Regions from separate parts of the Achromobacter sp. FW305-C-28 genome, predicted to be linked through region 2. Evidence: riboswitches for the same ligand, from Rfam matches in the RefSeq annotation. Region 2 holds a riboswitch; the other holds the start of a gene.
The links. A riboswitch is a leader RNA that binds a small molecule or an ion and turns the genes downstream of it on or off. The one in region 2 is predicted to bind glycine.

Region 1 (6,250 bases), on a different contig from region 2:
GTTCGACGTCATCGCGCTCCAGGCCGGCGGCGAACACGTTGACCAGCGCTTGCAGGTCGGCGGCGGTGACGGTTTCGTCCAGCGAGACGGCCAGGCGGGCACCGTCGACGCGGCGCAAGTTGATGTGCTCGCACTCGGCGGCCGTCAGGATGGCCGGGGTGGCGGCGCCGGTTTCCAGCAGCAGCGTGTCAAAGAAGGTGTCGTTGGCGACCTTGATGCCCAGCTTGCCGAGTTCGGCGCGCAGGATGGCGGTGTAGCGCTGCACGCGATGGGCGATGCGGCGCAGGCCGGCCGGGCCGTGCCACACAGCGTACATGCCGGCCATGACGGCCAGCAGCACTTGGGCCGTGCAGATGTTGGACGTGGCCTTCTCGCGGCGGATGTGCTGTTCGCGCGTTTGCAGCGCCAGGCGCATCGCCGGGTTGCCCTGGGCGTCCTTGGACACGCCGACCAGGCGGCCGGCCATGTTGCGCTTGAAGGCGTCCTTGCAGGCCATGAAGCCGGCGTGCGGGCCGCCAAAGCCGAACGGCACGCCAAAGCGCTGGGCCGAACCGACGGCGATGTCGGCGCCCCACTCACCGGGCGCGGCCAACAGCGCCAGGGCCAGCAGGTCGGTGGCAACGGCCACCACGGCGCCTTGGGCGTGGGCGGCGTCAGCCAGCTTGCGATAGTCCGACACCGAACCGGTGCTGTGCGGGTATTGCAGCAGCACGCCGAAGCACTCCGGCAGGCCCTCGGCTTCGTCGCCAATGGCGATTTCGATGTCCAGGCCTTCGGCGCGCGTGCGCACGACTTCGATGGTCTGGGGATGCACGTGGCGCGAGATGAAGAACACCGGGCTCTGCGACTTGGCGCCGCGGCGGGCCAGCGTCATGGCTTCGGCGGCGGCGGTGCTTTCGTCCAGCAGCGAGGCGTTGGAGATGTCCAGCCCGGTCAGGTCGGCGACCATGGTCTGGTAGTTCAGCAGGGCCTCGAGGCGGCCCTGCGAGATCTCGGGCTGGTAGGGCGTGTAGGCCGTGTACCAGGCGGGATTCTCGAGAATGTTGCGCAGGACCACGTTGGGGGTCTGCGTGCCGTAGTAACCCTGGCCGATGTAGTTGCGAAAGACCTTGTTGCGGCCGGCGATCTGCTTCAGTTCGGCCAGCACGTCGGCTTCGCTGCGCGAGGGCGGCAGCGCCAGCGGGGCCTGGCTGCGGATCTTGGGCGGCACGACTTCTTCGATCAGGGCGTCCAGGCTGGCGCTGCCGATCACGGCGAGCATGGCGGCCTGGTCGGCGTCGGAGGGGCCGATGTGGCGGGGAATGAAGTCGGTGTGGGTGTCTAGGGCGCGCGACATGGAGGGATCTCGGGGTAGCAGGTGTCGTCGGGGGACGAACGGTGATGCATCTTGCGGACGGGCGCGGCGCCTGGCGCCGCCGCCCGTCCGGACAGGCTTAGCCGTTGGCGACGGCTTCGTAGCCGGCAGCGTCCAGCAGCTTGTCGGCATCGGCGGCGTTGACCGGCTTGATCTTGAAGATCCAGGCGGTGAAGGCCGATTCGTTGATCAGGTTGGGGTTGCTTTCGAGTTCGTCGTTGAATGCAACGATCTCGCCGGCGACCGGGGCGTAGATGTCCGAGGCGGCCTTGACCGACTCGACCACCCCGGCGGTTTCGCCCGCGTTCAGCTTGGCGCCGACCTTGACGTCGCCGACGAAGACCAGGTCGCCCAGTTGGTCCTGGGCGGTATCGGTGATGCCGACGACAAACACGTCGCCTTCGGCTTTGACCCATTCATGGGACTGGGTGTACTTGCGATCGGTGGGCAGACTCATGGGAACTCCTGAGGGATTCGAGTAGAAGAATGGTGTTGCGCGCCTCGCGCCGGCGGCCCGCCCGTCACGGGGGCCTGCGGCGCGAAGCTTCGAGTTTACGAGTGTTCGACGGCTTTGCCGTTACGGACAAACGGCAGTTTGCAGACCAGGGCGGGCACCCATTTGCCGCGGATGTCGACCTCGACCGTATCGCCCACGGCCACGCCTTGCGGCAGGCGGGCAAAGCCGATCGATACGCCCAGCGTGGGCGACATGGTGCCGCTGGTGAGCTCGCCGGTGCCCTGCGCGGTGCGCACGGCCATGTGGGCGCGCATGACGCCGCGCTCCTGCAGCTTCAGGCCGACGAAGGCGGCGGGCGTGGCGAATTGTTCCAGCGCATCGCGACCGATGAAGCGGCGCTCGGGGTTTTTCAGGGAAACCGTCCAGGTCAGCGCGGCTTGCCCGGGCTGGGTCAGTTCGTCCATGTCCTGGCCGTACAGGTTCATGCCGGCTTCCAGGCGCAGCGTGTCGCGCGCGCCCAGGCCAGCCGGGCGCACGCCCTGGGCGACCAGGTCGCGCCACAGCTGCACGGCCTCCGTAGCAGGCAGCACGATTTCAAAACCGTCTTCGCCGGTGTAGCCGGTACGGGCCACCAGGGTGTCGTCGCCGATGCGGGCGGCCACGAACGGGGTCAGCGGCTCGCTGGCGGCCTGCCAGGCGGGGCGCGCAGCCCAGACCTTGGCGCGGGCATTGGGGCCCTGCACGGCGATCATGGCCAGGTCGCGGCGCGGCGTGATGGTGACGTCGAACTTGCCAGCCTGCTTGACGCGCTGCATCCAGGCCATGTCCTTGTCGGCGGTGCCGGCATTGACCACCACGCGCCATTGGTCGGCGGCGAAGAAATAGACGATCAGGTCGTCGATGACGCCGCCCTGCGGGTTCAGCATGCAGGTATAGAGCGCCTTGCCCGGCACCGTCAGCTTGGCCACGTCGTTGGCGACCAGGTACTGCAGGAAGGCAAAGGCATCCGGGCCGGTGACGTCGGCGTTGAGCATGTGCGAGACGTCGAACATGCCGGCATCCTGGCGCACCGCGTGGTGTTCTTCCAGTTGCGAGCCGTAGGCCAGGGGCATGTCCCAGCCGCCGAAATCGACCATGCGGGCGCCAGAGGCGATGTGTTCGTCGGCCAGCGGGGTGCGTTTGAGGGTTGCGGACATGCGCGGGTACTCCGGAGCGGCAGCGGTGCCAGGGTTACGGAATGCCGCTGGCGGACGGGCGATGAGCCCCCGCGCAACGGCTGAATCTTCCGCCCCTCTGTCCTTTTGCCTGAGAGTTGCCCCGCGTGGCGGGTTTGCACCTTCGGCGCCTGGGCTGCGCGCTATGTCCCTGATTGGGCAGCGGCGCCAGGTCTCTCCAGAGTGCTGTTTTGCCCATCCGCACGGCGAAAACCGCGACAGGGCAAACATGTGCGGTATGGGATACCTGAGCGATTCCGGGCGAATTGCGCCTTCGGCGGCGGCCGGGTTAACAGCCGCTCTCTCCCGCAACATGCGTGACAGCGCCGAAAGCATACCGCGAAACGCCGGCTTCGCCCAGCGCCGCGCGGCCTGCAACCGCGGCGCGCGCCCCCGGCGTGCAACCGGCTCCCGGCCCCTAGCCCAGCGCCGTGTCCAGCAGCATCATCAGCACGAAACCCAGCATCAAGCCGCAGGTGGCGTAGACCTCATGCCCCTTGCGGTGCGATTCGGGAATGATTTCATGGCTGATCACGAACAGCATGGCTCCCGCCGCGAACCCCAGCCCCCAGGGCAACATGGCCGCCGACCAGCCCACGACGGCGGCGCCCAGCACGGCGCCGACGGGCTCGACCAGCCCGGACAACATGCCCAGCGCCACCGCGAACGAGCGCTTGTAGCCGGCCGCAATCAGCGCCACGGCCACCACCAGCCCTTCGGGAATGTCCTGGATGGCGATGCCAGTGGCCAGCGCGGTGCCGCGCACCGGATCGTTGCCGGCGTAGCCCACGCCGATGGCCAGGCCTTCGGGCAGGTTGTGCAAGGTAATGGCGAAGACGAACAGCCAGGTGCGGCGCAGCCGGTGCGCCTCGATGCCCTCGCGGCCCTTGATGAAGTGTTCATGCGGCAGCAGCCGATCCATCAGCAGCAGCGCGGCCGCGCCCAGCAGGATGGCCGCGCCGACGGTCAGCCCGGCCCCCCAGGGGCCGGCGCCCTGCGATTCGGCTGCCGCGATGCCCGGGGCGACCAGCGAGAACGCACTGGCCGCCAGCATCACGCCGGCGCCGAAGCCGAACATGCTGTCCTGCATTTTCTGGGGAATGGTGCGCGCGAAAAGTATGGGCAGCGTGCCCGCCGCGGTGGCGCCGGCGGCGACCATGCCGCCCAGCAGCGCGTCCGCCACATGCGGCGCGTTCGCGTCGAAGTAGACCCACAACTGATGCAGGCCCAGGCAGGCGACCAGCACCGCCAGCGTCCATACACTGACGCTGGTGGCTGCGGGCCGGATGCGATGACGGCTGAATGTGTTCATGGAACGCTGCCCTCGCGCAATGCCGGATCAGCCGATGGCGGCGGCGTAGCGGCGCGCCACCTCGGGCCAATTGACGACATTGTAGAAGGCGCCGATGTATTCCGGCCGGCGATTCTGGTACTTCAGGTAGTAGGCGTGCTCCCAGACGTCCAGGCCCAGGATCGGGGTGTTGCCCTGCATCAGCGGGCTGTCCTGGTTGGCGCTGCTTTCCACCACCAGCTTGCCGGCCGGGGTGACGGACAGCCAGGCCCAACCGCTGCCGAAGCGGGTCAGCGCTGCCTTGGTGAAGGCCTCGCGGAACGCGGCCAGGCCACCCAGTTCCGCGTCGATCGCGCGGGCCAGCGCGCCCTCGGGCTCACCACCGCCCTGCGGCGACATGACGGACCAGAACAGGCTGTGGTTGGCATGGCCGCCGCCGTGGTTGCGCACCGCGCCGCGAATCGCCTCGGGCAACTGGTCCAGGCGGGCCACCAGGGCTTCGACCGGCTCGTCCGTGGCGATGCCCGCGCCGTCCAGGGCCGCGTTCAGGCTGGTGACGTAGGTCTGGTGGTGCTTGCTGTAGTGGATTTCCATCGTCATGGCGTCGATATGGGGTTCGAGCGCGTCATAGGCGTATGGCAGGGTCGGCAGGGTGTAGGCCATGAGATGTCTCCGTCAGGACGGCGCCGCGGAATGCGGGGCCGTATTGATTATCGAAAACATAAATGATATGTATTTTTATTTGATATCACAATGGCTGCGTTGCAATGGCTGTCATAGAAGCGGGCTATGCGCTGCCGTCGGCTGCACGGCGCAGACGCACCAAGGCGCCGCGTGGCAGATGGCCGTCGGGAAATCGTCCGAGAATGAAAGAGAAATGGCCGCCCGCCGACGCGGGCGCCGGCCCTAGAGCGCCTTGCCGCAGGCCACGCCCGAGGCCCAGGCCCACTGGAAGTTGTAGCCGCCCAGCCAGCCGGTGACGTCCACGGCTTCGCCAACGAAGTACAGCCCGGGGGTGGTCTTGGCCTGCATGGACTTCTGGTCCAGCCCGCGGGTGTCGACGCCGCCGCGCATGACTTCGGCCTTCTTGTAGCCGGCGGTGCCGCTGGGCACCAGCGTCCACTGGTGGATGTCCTGCGCCAGGGCGCGCAGGGTCTTGTCGGGCGCATCGGCCAGGCGCAACGCCGCCAGGCCAGGCTTGCCGCCCTGCTCGGCCAGGTGCAGCCAGCGATCCGCCAGGCGCTTGGGCCACAGGCCGGCCAGCACCGTGTGCAATTGCTGGCGGTTGCCGGACTTGGACGCCAGCAGTTCGTCGGCCAGGTCGCGCCCCGGCGCCAGGTCGATGACGATGGGTTCGCCCGGTTTCCAGAAACTGGAGATCTGCAGGATCGCCGGACCCGACAGGCCGCGGTGCGTGAACAGCAGGTCTTCGAGGAATTCACCGCGGGTCTTGCCCTGCCCTGTCTGCAGATTGACCTCCAGCGCCACGCCGGACAATTCCGCCAGGGGCTGCCACTGGGCCGCATCGAAGGTCAGCGGCACCAGCGCGGGGCGCGGCTCGACCACCTTAAGGCCGAACTGGCGCGCCAGCTTCAGGCCGAAGTCGGTGGCGCCCAGCTGCGGGATCGCCATGCCGCCAGTGGCCACCACCAGCTTGGCAGCCCGGATGGGGCCCTGGCTGGTGCGCAGTTCAAAGCCGGCTTCGCCGTGGGCCACCTCGGCGACCTGGCAGCCCATGCGCCACTGCACGCTGCCCGCGTCGCATTCGGCGCGCAGCATCTCGATGATGGATTCGCTGGAATCGTCACAGAACAGCTGCCCGCGATGCTTCTCGTGCCAGGCGATATGGTGGCGCTTGAGCAGCGCCAGGAAGTCCTGCGGCGTATAGCCCGACAGGGCCGAGCGACAGAAATGCGGATTGTCGGACAGGAAGT
Region 2 (6,250 bases):
CAAGCGGTATGGCTGCCTGCCGTCCGACACGCTCAGGCAGCGCCGCGCCTGTACGCCCTGATGGCGGCGGGCTGGCGCTTGAAGCAGTGCCTGGTCGCTGCCTGATCGCCGCCAGACTGCGGCCGCTGCCATGGCACGCACCTCGCCGCCCTGCATTTGCTTGCCGATCCGGTATCCCGCCTGCGCGTTCGGCGCAGACCGCGCCTTGTCCCATCGCTAGGATCAAAGCCTCTATCGAAGGAGCTTGATCATGCGCATCGGCGTTATTGGCGGCGGCCACGGCTGCTACGCGGCGGCGGCCGACCTGGTGGAAAAAGGGCATCGCGTGCGGCTGTGGCGCCGCGACGGGGCCGCGTTCGACAGCCTGCGCCAGGCCGGCGCCCTCACGGTGACCGACTATCGCGGCACGCGCCGCATCCCGCTGGGCGACGGCCCCGGCCAGCTGGCGCTGGCGGCTGACCTGGGCGCCGCGGCAGACGGCGCGCAGTTGCTGGTGATTCCGCTGCCGGCCACGTCCCACGCCGCCCTGGCGCCTGACCTGGCGCCGCACCTGCAAGACGGCCAGGTGGTGTTCCTGCCGCCCGGCACCTTCGGCAGCCTGCTGTTCGCCCGCGCCCTGAAAGACGCCGGCAACCCGGCCGAGGTGGCCTTTGCCGAGACCGGCACCCTGCCCTACCTGGCGCGCAAGCACGGCGACCGCGTCGTGATCAGCGCCTACGCCACGCGCCTGCCCACCGGCGTCTTTCCCGGCCGCCTGTCCGGCCCCGCCCTGGAAGTGCTGGCGCAGGCCTACCCCAGCATCGAGCCGATCGAAGACGCCCTGTCGGGCGCGTTGATGAACGCAGGGCCGGTGATCCATCCGCCGCTGATCCTGATGAACGCCGGCCCGCTGGAACACTTCGACAAGTGGGACATCCACAACGAAGGCACGCAACCGTCCATCCGCCGCGTGACCGACGCGCTGGACGCCGAACGCATCGCCGTGCGCACGGCGCTGGGCTATGCGGCGCCGCACTTTCCGCTGGCCGACCACTACGCCGCCGCGGGCGATGAATGGATGTACGGCCGCGGCGCGCACGGCAAGCTGACCGACAGCGGCGACTGGCGCGAGAACATCGACCTGGCGCGCCACCGCTACATGCTGGAAGACACGCGGCTGGGCCTGTCGTTTCTGGTGTCGACGGGCCGCTGGGCCGGCGTGCCCACGCCGGTGGCGCAGGGCCTGCTCAGCCTGGCCTCGGCCGTGACGGGCCGCGACCTGTATGCCGAAGGCCGCACGCTGGAAGCCCTGGGCCTGCACGGCCTGTCGCGCAGCGCCATGGCCGCGTTGCTGGCGCAAGGGGCCTGACCATGGACAAGACCTTGTGCGTGGTCGGCGCCGGCCGCATGGGCATCGGCATCACGCTGTCGTACATCCATGCCGGGCTGCCCGTCACCCTGATCGACATCAAGCCGCGCGAACGCGGCGAACAGGCCGAATATTTCGCGCGGGTGCTGGGCGACCTGCGGCGCGAACTGGTCACGCTGACGCGGCTGGGCCTGCTGGACGCGGCACAGGCCGACATTGCGCTGGGCCGCGTGCGCCTGACCACCCGCGACGACGCCCGCGTGGACCTGGCCCACGCCCGGGTCGTGTTCGAAGCCGTGCCCGAACGCCTGGACGTCAAGCGCGACACCTTCGCCTGGCTGGGGCGGGCCTGCGCGCCGGACAGCGTCATCGCGTCCACCACGTCCACCTTCCTGGTGACCGAACTAGCCGCGTTGGTGCACACGCCTGCCCGCTTCCTGAATGCGCATTGGCTCAACCCGGCGTATCTCATTCCGCTGGTGGAAGTGAGCCGCGGCCCGCAGACGGCGGACGCCGCGTTGCAGGACCTGCTGGCGGTGCTGCGGCTGGCCGGCAAGACGCCCGTGCAATGCGCGCCGGCGGCCGGCTACATCGTACCGCGCATCCAGGCCCTGGCCATGAACGAGGCGGCCCGCATGGTCGAGGAAGGCGTGGCCAGCGCCGAAGACATCGATACCGCCGTGCGGCTGGGCTTCGGCCTGCGCTTCTCGGTGTTGGGCCTGCTGGAATTCATCGACTGGGGCGGCGGCGACATCCTGCATTACGCGTCCCGCTATCTGGCCGATGCCATCGACCCACGCTTTGCCGCGCCGGACATCATCGCGCGCAACATGGAAGCCGGCCGCAACGGCCTGCGCGAAGGCCAGGGCTTCTACGACTACGCCGGCATGGACGTGGACGCCTACAAGCTGCGGCGGCTGGGGGAGCTGTGCGACCGGTTGCGCATCATGGGCATGCTGCCGCGTCATGACGGGGCTCGGGAAATGGGCGACGTGCGGTAAAGGGGCGCTGCCCCGCTGCCTGCCCGCTGTCAACGATCCAGCATCTCCAGCACCCGCAATGCCAGCCGCACGCGCGCCTCGTTGGGATAGTTGCGGTTGGCCAGGATCACGATGCCCTCTTTGCGCGACGGCACGAAGGCCACGTAGGCGCCAAAGCCGTTGGTGGCGCCGGTCTTGTTGATCCACGTCGCGGGCTGCGGCGCGCTCGGCGGCTGCAAGGCCTGCACCGGCAAGGTCTCGAAGGCCACCTTGGCAGAATTGCCGGCCACCAGGTCATCCACCGACACCGGATAACGGTACTGCTCCCAGATCAGGTCCTGCGTCATCGCGCCCAATTGGTAGTAGCCCGTGTGCGTGGCCGCGATCGCGCGCTGGATGGCGGCCTCCACGGGCGCCACGCCCAGGTTCACCTCGACAAAGCGGATCATGTCGCGGGCGGTCGATTTCACGCCATAGGCCTCGTCCGCCAGCACGCCCGGATTCACCCGCACCGGCGCGTTCTGCTTGTTGTAGCCCCAGGCGTAGTCCGGCATTTTTTCAGGCGGTACGTTCACATAGGTGCTGCGCAGGCCCAACTTGGGCAACAGGCCCTGCTCCAGCGCCGCCACGTAGGGCTGGCCCAGGCTGCGCGCGGCCGCGACGCCCAGCATGCCGATGCTGGGGTTGGCATAGGTGCGGTGCGTGCCGGGCGCATATTGCGGCGTCCAGGCCTTCAAGTAGGCCATCAGCTGGGCCGTGTCCTGCACGGCGTCCGGCACCTGCAAGGGAAAACCGCCCGCCGTGTGCGTGGCCAGGTTGACCAGCGTGGTCTTGGCGAACGCGCTGCCTTGCAGTTCGGGCACGTACTTGGCGGGGGTGTCGCCCAACGACAGTTTGCCCGTGGCCTCTGCATAACCCGCCAGCGTCACGGTGAAAGTCTTGCTGATCGAGCCCAGCTCGAACAGCGTGTCGGGCGATACCGGCTTGCGCGGTGCGCGCGAGGCATCGCCGTAGTTGAAAAAGCGCTGCTCGCCGTTGCGGGTGACGGCGATCGCCATGCCGGGGATGTCGTACTGGCGCATGACCTCGGCGACGGCGGCGTTGATCGCCTCATCAGTAGCCTGCGGCGGCACCGCAGCGACGGGTGCGCGGGGCGCGGACGACGCTGGCGCTGGCTGCCCCGCCGCCAGGGCGGGCCCGGCGCCTGCGGCCAGGGCCAGGAACCACATCGAAGTACGGAATCTTTCCCTCAGGCGCATGCCATTCTTCCTATCGCGTCACACCGGCTGGCGCCGGCCGAATGGCGCCCAGTGTAGGACGAAATTGGCACATCCTAGTACTAACCCTAAGTCTCGCCCGGCCGAAAATTTGGCTATCCTGCTTCGGTCGATTCAAAACCCCGCAGAAGAGACTCGCCCCCGTGGCGGGCGCCGACGGAGCAACCGCCCCGGAAACTCTCAGGCAACAGGACTGCGCGGTGTAGACAATCTGGAGAGAGGCGCCAAGCGCGCCCACCGAAGGGGATCCCGCGGCGCACACCGCCCGGGTGAAGCTCTCAGGTACCAAGACAGATGGGGTGCTGCTGCCGGTTGGCCGCAGCCACGCTATCTGGAGCCACCATGCCCCGCATCGCCATCATCGGCGCCGGTATCACCGGCGTCACGTCTGCGTACGCCTTGAGCAAACTGGGTTACGACGTCACGGTCTACGACCGCCAGCGCTATCCCGCCATGGAAACGTCCTATGCCAACGGCGGCCAGCTGTCCGCCAGCAACGCCGAAGTCTGGAACAGCGCCGCCACCGTCATGAAGGGCCTGCGCTGGCTGGGCCGCCGCAATGCGCCGCTGCTGCTCAACCCGCGCTTCTCCTGGCACAAGTATTCGTGGCTGGCCCAGTTCATGGGGCAGATCCGCAATTACCGCCAGAACACCATCGCCACCACCCGGCTGGCCATCGAGGCGCGCCAGCACCTGTACGCCATGGCCGAGGAAGAAGGCATCGACTTCGACCTGGAACGGCGCGGCATCCTGCACATCTACCACGACGCCGCCAGCTTCGAGACCGCACGCCGCGCCAACGCGCTGCTGCGCGAAGGCGGACTGGAACGCCACGCGGTCACGCCCGACGAAGCACGCGCCATCGAACCCGCGCTGCAAACGGCGTGCCATGGCGGCTTCTACACGCCGTCCGACGCCACCGGCGACATCCACAAATTCACCAGCGGCCTGGCCCGTGCCTGCGAGCGCCGCGGCGTGCGCTTCGAGCAGGACGCCGACATCCGCGCCATCAGCCGCGACGGCCTGCCCTACGTGCTGGACATTGCCCGCGAAGGCGGCACGCAACACGAACAGCACGAGGCCAGCGCCATCGTCATCTGCGCGGGGGCCGCCAGCCGCCAGTTCGCGCGCCGGCTGGGCGACTCGTTGAACATCTACCCGGTCAAGGGCTATTCCATCAGCGTGCACCTGGACGAGCCCGACAGCCGCGCCGCCGCCCCCACCGTCAGCCTGCTCGACGAGGCCGCCAAGATCGTCACCAGCCGCCTGGGCGACCGCTTCCGCGTGGCCGGCACGGCGGAATTCAACGGCTTCAACATGGACATCCGCGCCGAACGCATCCAGCCGCTGGTGGACTGGACCCGCAAGCACTTCCCCGGCGTACGCACGTCACGCGTGGTGCCCTGGTGCGGCCTGCGCCCCATGACGCCCAACATGATGCCGCGCGTCGGCCCGGGCAAGCGGCCCGGCGTGTTCTACAACACCGGGCATGGGCATCTGGGGTGGACCTTGTCGGCAGCAACGGCGCAGATGCTGGCGGCGAGTGTGCGGGACGGGGTCGCGCTGGCGTAGCGCCTACCGCGCCAGCAACTGCGGCACCGACGACGCCAGCAAGGTCAGCCCTGAACACGTCAGCAGCCCCAGCACCGTGCGCCGGAACGTCACCTCGGAAATGCCGATGTACAGGCGGGTGCCCAGCAGCGTGGGGATCAGCATCGCCGGCGCCACCACGGCGAACATGGGTGCCATGTCGCGGGTGACGATGCCGGTGGCCAGGTAGGTGGCCATCGTCACCGACAGCATGGCCAGGTTGAAGTTCTGGATCACGGCGCGCTGCGTGTCCTTGTTGAAGCCGCGCAGCGTGCACCACAGCGTGGGCACGCTGCCCGCGAAACCGCCGATGCCGCCCAGCACGCCGCCGACCAGACCCACGGCGCCATCGCCCAGGCGGTTGCCGCCGATGCGCGGCAGCCGCTGCGACATCAGCATGACCGGGCACCACAAGGCCAGCAAGGCGCCCAGCACCGCCTTGAACCAGTCCATGTCCAGGTGCGGCAGCACCAGCACGCCCAGCGGAATGCCGGCCAGGCCGCCGATCAGGAAAGGCCACAGCAGTTGCCAGTCAAAGCCCCGGCGCACCGAGAACACGGCCAGCAGTTGCCCGGTCAAGGCGCCGAAGACGGCCAGCGCGGCGGCCAGACGCGGGTCCAGCACCCAGGCCCAGAACGACATGGCCACCATGCCGAACGCGAAGCCCGACAGCCCCTGCACGAAGCCCGCCACCGCCGCGCCAAGCGCCACTACCCATACCGCATCCATCCCTGCTGTCTCCTTGATTCCGGGGCCGGTTGCGGCCTCTTGCTGTCATGACCGGGGATTCTAGGCAGGTACGGCGCGCAAGGTTATTTGAAGTGCTGATGAGGGAATAGGTTTTCGATAATGGCGCGCCGAAGCGTTGCGCGCGCGGTCGAACCCGGCACGCAAGCGTTCAGGCTAGCCTTGCAGAACCTCGTAGAACCTTTCGGCCTCGCCCCGGTCGCCCAGCACGGGGGTCAGTCGGTCGAGCACGGCGTCGCGGTAGGAAGGTTTGATCTCCCAGTCGTCGTTGCGCAGGTCTTCGTCCGCGTCCAGGTAGACCTCGCCCA

Region 1: it holds a riboswitch for glycine, as region 2 does, so the genes downstream of both, gcvT (glycine cleavage system aminomethyltransferase GcvT) here and AC3WMR_RS12230 (D-amino acid dehydrogenase) in region 2, are expected to answer to the same signal.

The regions. Positions count from the first base shown of each region.
Region 1 is NZ_JBYSYL010000010.1:53,601-59,850, forward strand. It holds gene gcvP (aminomethyl-transferring glycine dehydrogenase) at 1-1,336, opposite strand, end outside; gene gcvH (glycine cleavage system protein GcvH) at 1,434-1,811, opposite strand; gene gcvT (glycine cleavage system aminomethyltransferase GcvT) at 1,907-3,007, opposite strand; glycine riboswitch at 3,095-3,217, opposite strand; glycine riboswitch at 3,250-3,344, opposite strand; gene AC3WMR_RS22550 (ZIP family metal transporter) at 3,444-4,337, opposite strand; gene AC3WMR_RS22555 (superoxide dismutase) at 4,365-4,979, opposite strand; gene AC3WMR_RS22560 (BaiN/RdsA family NAD(P)/FAD-dependent oxidoreductase) at 5,223-6,250, opposite strand, start outside.
Region 2 is NZ_JBYSYL010000004.1:29,222-35,471, reverse strand. It holds gene AC3WMR_RS12250 (AraC-like ligand-binding domain-containing protein) at 1-61, shown strand, start outside; gene AC3WMR_RS12245 (NAD/NADP octopine/nopaline dehydrogenase family protein) at 251-1,348, shown strand; gene AC3WMR_RS12240 (3-hydroxybutyryl-CoA dehydrogenase) at 1,351-2,349, shown strand; gene ampC (class C beta-lactamase) at 2,379-3,557, opposite strand; glycine riboswitch at 3,721-3,811, shown strand; glycine riboswitch at 3,813-3,903, shown strand; gene AC3WMR_RS12230 (D-amino acid dehydrogenase) at 3,948-5,177, shown strand; gene AC3WMR_RS12225 (sulfite exporter TauE/SafE family protein) at 5,181-5,924, opposite strand; gene AC3WMR_RS12220 (hypothetical protein) at 6,099-6,250, opposite strand, start outside.